2 regions of the Blautia sp. HCP3S3_B11 genome follow, and region 1 is predicted to be linked to the other one. Evidence: riboswitches for the same ligand, from Rfam matches in the RefSeq annotation. Region 1 holds a riboswitch; the other holds the start of a gene.
The links. A riboswitch is a leader RNA that binds a small molecule or an ion and turns the genes downstream of it on or off. The one in region 1 is predicted to bind thiamine pyrophosphate.
Positions count from the first base shown of each region.

Region 2: linked by a shared signal. The riboswitch ahead of thiS (sulfur carrier protein ThiS) and the one ahead of thiW (energy coupling factor transporter S component ThiW) in region 1 are both predicted to bind thiamine pyrophosphate.

Region 1 covers NZ_JBQHVP010000026.1:5,984-8,188, reverse strand. Annotated here, with positions in the region: gene ACTNC0_RS16565 (ribokinase) at 1-1, opposite strand, end outside; gene ACTNC0_RS16560 (hypothetical protein) at 83-421, opposite strand; gene ACTNC0_RS16555 (hypothetical protein) at 487-627, opposite strand; gene ACTNC0_RS16550 (DUF6783 domain-containing protein) at 894-998, opposite strand; TPP riboswitch at 1,029-1,132, shown strand; gene thiW (energy coupling factor transporter S component ThiW) at 1,192-1,779, shown strand; gene thiM (hydroxyethylthiazole kinase) at 1,709-2,205, shown strand, end outside.
Region 2 covers NZ_JBQHVP010000023.1:29,533-31,737, forward strand. Annotated here, with positions in the region: gene ACTNC0_RS15795 (DUF6320 domain-containing protein) at 1-583, shown strand, start outside; TPP riboswitch at 621-729, shown strand; gene thiS (sulfur carrier protein ThiS) at 1,083-1,286, shown strand; gene ACTNC0_RS15805 (thiazole synthase) at 1,391-2,194, shown strand.

The sequences.
Region 1 (2,205 bases):
TGTAAAAATCCCTCCATTTATTTCGTTTTTACCGTACAAAATTTATCTGAACAGTGTTTATATCTATATTATGTTGTGCAAGTCAACTTCCGTCAACATTATTTTTCCTCCTGTCTGCCCTCGTCCATACCAACACATTTGTCAAAAATTCATCCGTTCCCAAAATCCTCTCATCCATAATCTGGCATATCCGCGAAACAAGATACGGGTAACCGCTTGTATAATCATAAATCAGCTGACTGATTTCCCGGATATTCATTCCCGTCTGATAATCCTGCTCATATTCATTCAGCATGCTTTCAATATCTTTAACTGAAAAGCTCATGTCCAGACGAAAATCTACTGCTATATTCCATGGACTGTTATACTTTGATTCCTCCTGTGGATGCAGTTTTAGTTTTAAAGTTTTTACATCATACACACCTGCCAGAACCACTGACTGAAATGTAGAATCCTTCCCCTGCTGCCATTTCAGATATTTCTCTCTCAGCAGTCCGAGAAAAGAAAGAAAAATGTGATTTTCATTCCAAGCGAACGCATTGGAAACTTTTCAGAAAGAGGGCTGCTCCAGTCATTTACAGTTTTCTCCGGAACACAAGTTCCTGTAATGCAAAATTTTTTTGCCATGACCGTATCCTCCTGACCTTAGTTTACAGACCAGGCGAATATGCACAATTCGCCTTCGCTGCTTGTTTGATTTGAGTCAATCGGATATTCGCAATCCGCTTTCGCTACTTGCTCATAACCGAATAACTGCTCCGCAGTTTATCAGGAGGGGCTTGTACCCCTCCTGATACAAGCAAGTCCCACCCACTGCTTATTGCTTCTCGCAATTGAAGCAGGGGACTTACTTGATTCGGTTAAATTGTAACACGAACCAAAACCAGTTACAATCATCTCTCATTGACTTTTCCATACTGTTGTGTTACCCTAGAGCGTGTTTGAAAAAGGCTTTCTACAAGATATGCGTCACAATTTATGGGAGATTTTTCAAACACGCTCTAACAGCAGTAAAAAATTTGCATATGGATAATAACAACGGGAGCCTGTGTAACAGGCTGAGAGGAAGATATATCTTCGACCGCACCTGATATGGATAATGCCAGCGTAGGGAATGTATGAATGAATCGAAATCTGCCAGTGTATTATTCCGGCAGATTTTTTATATTCCACAACTTAAGGAGGTTCACAATGAACACAGACAGAGCAAAAACATTCCGAATGGTCATGCTCGCCATGATGGTTGCCATCGGCGTAGTCATTTCACCAATTCTGAGAATCGAGGGAATGTGCCCGACCGCACACCTGATCAACATCGTCTGTTCCGTACTTCTGGGACCATGGTATTCACTTCTGTGTGCCACTCTCATCGGAATTATCCGTATGATGTTTATGGGTATCCCACCACTGGCACTGACAGGTGCCGTATTCGGTGCATTTTTATCCGGTGTTTTCTACCGCGCATCCCATGGAAAAATCATCTGCGCAGTGATCGGTGAAATCTTCGGAACCGGCATTATCGGTTCTCTGGTTTCCTATCCTGTCATGGCATTTCTTATGGGAAGAAGTGGACTGAACGCATTCTTTTACACACCAATGTTTCTGGCAGCAACCTGCATGGGCGGTACCATCGCCTACTTCTTCCTGAAAGCATTAAGCCACTCAGGAATGCTTGCCAAATTTCAGCAAAGCCTTGGAGCAAAAGTATATGATCGAAAATCAGACAAGAACCAGACAACTTACCAGAGCAGCACAGCCGCTGATTCACTGCATCACTAATCCGATTTCTATCCATGACTGTGCCAATATCATCCTGGCGGCAGGAGGCCGCCCAATCATGGCAGAACACCCTGCGGAAGTAGCCGAAATCACCAGCCACGCGCAGGCACTGGCATTAAACCTCGGGAACATCACCGATGCCCGTATGGAGTCCATGCCGAAATCCTTAAAAACTGCTGGCATCATTCACATTCCAGTCATGCTCGATCTGGTAGGAACTGCATGTAGCACTCTTCGCTATGAATTTGCGCAAAAACTTATGAGCATTCATATGCCAGAACTTCTAAAAGGAAATATGTCCGAACTCCTTGCGATGTCCGGACAGACCGCTCACGCGATCGGTATCGACGCAGGTACACAGGATACGCTCACAGACGCCAACCGTTTCCACCTGCTGGAACTCTTCCAGGAAAAAGCAGCTCAGTG
Region 2 (2,205 bases), on a different contig from region 1:
GAAGAATGAATTTCCAGGATATGGGGAGAAACAGAAACTGGAGAAGAAAGAGAACCAGAGAATTGTTCAGACTTTCAGCTTTCTGTGTCTGGCGATAGCAGTGGCCTGTGGGGTGATTAATTTTATGACCGCCGGTATGTTAAACTGGTTCTGGTTTGCAGGTGCGGGATGTGCCTGTGCCTGGCTGGTAGTTATGGTGGCGTATTTTAAAAGAAGGAACATTCTTAAGAATGAAATGTGGCAGCTATTGATTATATCTGTGATAGCAATTCTATGGGATTGGTTTATCGGATGGAGAGGCTGGTCTGTAGATTTTGTTCTTCCTTTTGGGGCATTGGCGGTACAGTTTTCCATTCCTGTAATTGCAAAAGTGAACCGTCTGGAACGGGAAGAATACTTGTTTTATCTTGTTCAGGCAGGTGTTGCGGGACTGATTCCAATAGTTCTTGTATGGACGGGAATTGTGAGATTGGTATATCCTTCGGTTGTCTGTGCGGGGATTAGTTTTCTCACTGTGGCGGCATTATTTATTTTCTGTCTCAAAGATACTCTGCAGGAGTTTCATAAAAAACTTAGAATGTAGTTGACATGTGGACTGCAAAATATTATACTTTATTACTGTAAAAGAACAGGGGAGCTTGTGACAGCAGGCTGAGAGGAAGTTATCAACTTCGACCCTTATACCTGATTTGGATAATGCCAACGTAGGAACGTATATGATAGTGAATTTACGGGAGATACTTTGGTATCTCCTTTTTTATGTGGCTATATGATATCTATCTGAAACAGGAGTAGTTACCGAATATAAAATGAACAGTAACTACAGCAATTTGCATTATTTTGTGGAATTGCTATAGTGTATCAACAGGATTGTTTGAGAAAACAACTTGTTAGTAGACTTGAATTGAATATTGGAAAAATGAGAGTGAACAGAGTTCATGAAGGGGTGCACCACCGCGGGTACATTCTTTTGTGGACTCCTTTTTTATACTATTGGAAATTCTTCCATATTGTTCCGTTGATATGAAAATATGGAAAAATGTCTGTTTTACTCCCATTTATTTCCGGGAAAGGAGAAGAACATGTTTACAGTAAACGGAACGAAAAAAGAACTGCCGGGTGTATTTTCTGTGAAAGAATATCTGGAACAGAATGGATATGTGATCAGTCAGATCGCAGTAGAGTTAAATGAAGAAATTCTGCCAAAAACAGAATATGTGAGCACTGTTTTGAAGGATGGAGACGTAATGGAAATAGTAAGCTTTATGGGTGGCGGAAGCTGCTAAGACAAATTAGTCTTAATCAGGCAGAGAAAGTGAAGAGAGGATATTGGTCTCATCTATGCAGATATTAAATAACTATGATATTTCAGGAAAGAAGGACATAAATAATGAGTACAATTGCAAACACAAATAATGAAAAGAAATACGAGGACAAATTAGTTTTAGGAGGACATGAATTTACCTCCCGTTTTATTCTGGGATCAGGTAAATTTTCACTGGATCTGGTGAAAGCATGTATTGAAAAAGCGGATGCACAGATTATTACACTGGCTTTACGTCGCGCAAATGAAGGCGGACTTGCAAATATTCTGGATTATATTCCAAAGAATGTGACCTTGCTTCCGAACACATCAGGAGCAAGAAATGCACAGGAGGCAGTCCGTATCGCCAGATTATCAAGAGAGATCGGATGCGGAGATTTCGTAAAGATTGAAGTTATGCATGATTCTAAATATCTTCTTCCGGATAATTATGAGACAATCAAAGCAACAGAGATTCTTGTAAAAGAAGGCTTTGTGGTAATGCCGTATATGTATCCTGATTTAAATGTTGCAAGAGATCTGGTAAACGCAGGAGCAGCCTGTATCATGCCGCTGGGCTCTCCGATTGGATCAAATAAAGGTCTCTGCACAAAAGAATTTATACAGATTCTGATTGATGAGATTGACCTTCCAATCATTGTAGATGCAGGAATCGGAAGACCTTCCCAGGCGTGCGAAGCTATGGAGATGGGAGCTTCAGCAGTAATGGCAAATACTGCGATTGCAACAGCCGGAGATGTACAGGTGATGGCAGAAGCATTTAAGAAAGCTATTGAAGCAGGAAGAAGTGCTTATCTGTCTGGTCTTGGCCGTACATTAGACAAAGGCGGCAGTGCATCTTCTCCGCTGACGGGATTCCTTCATGATTAAGATATTTTTAT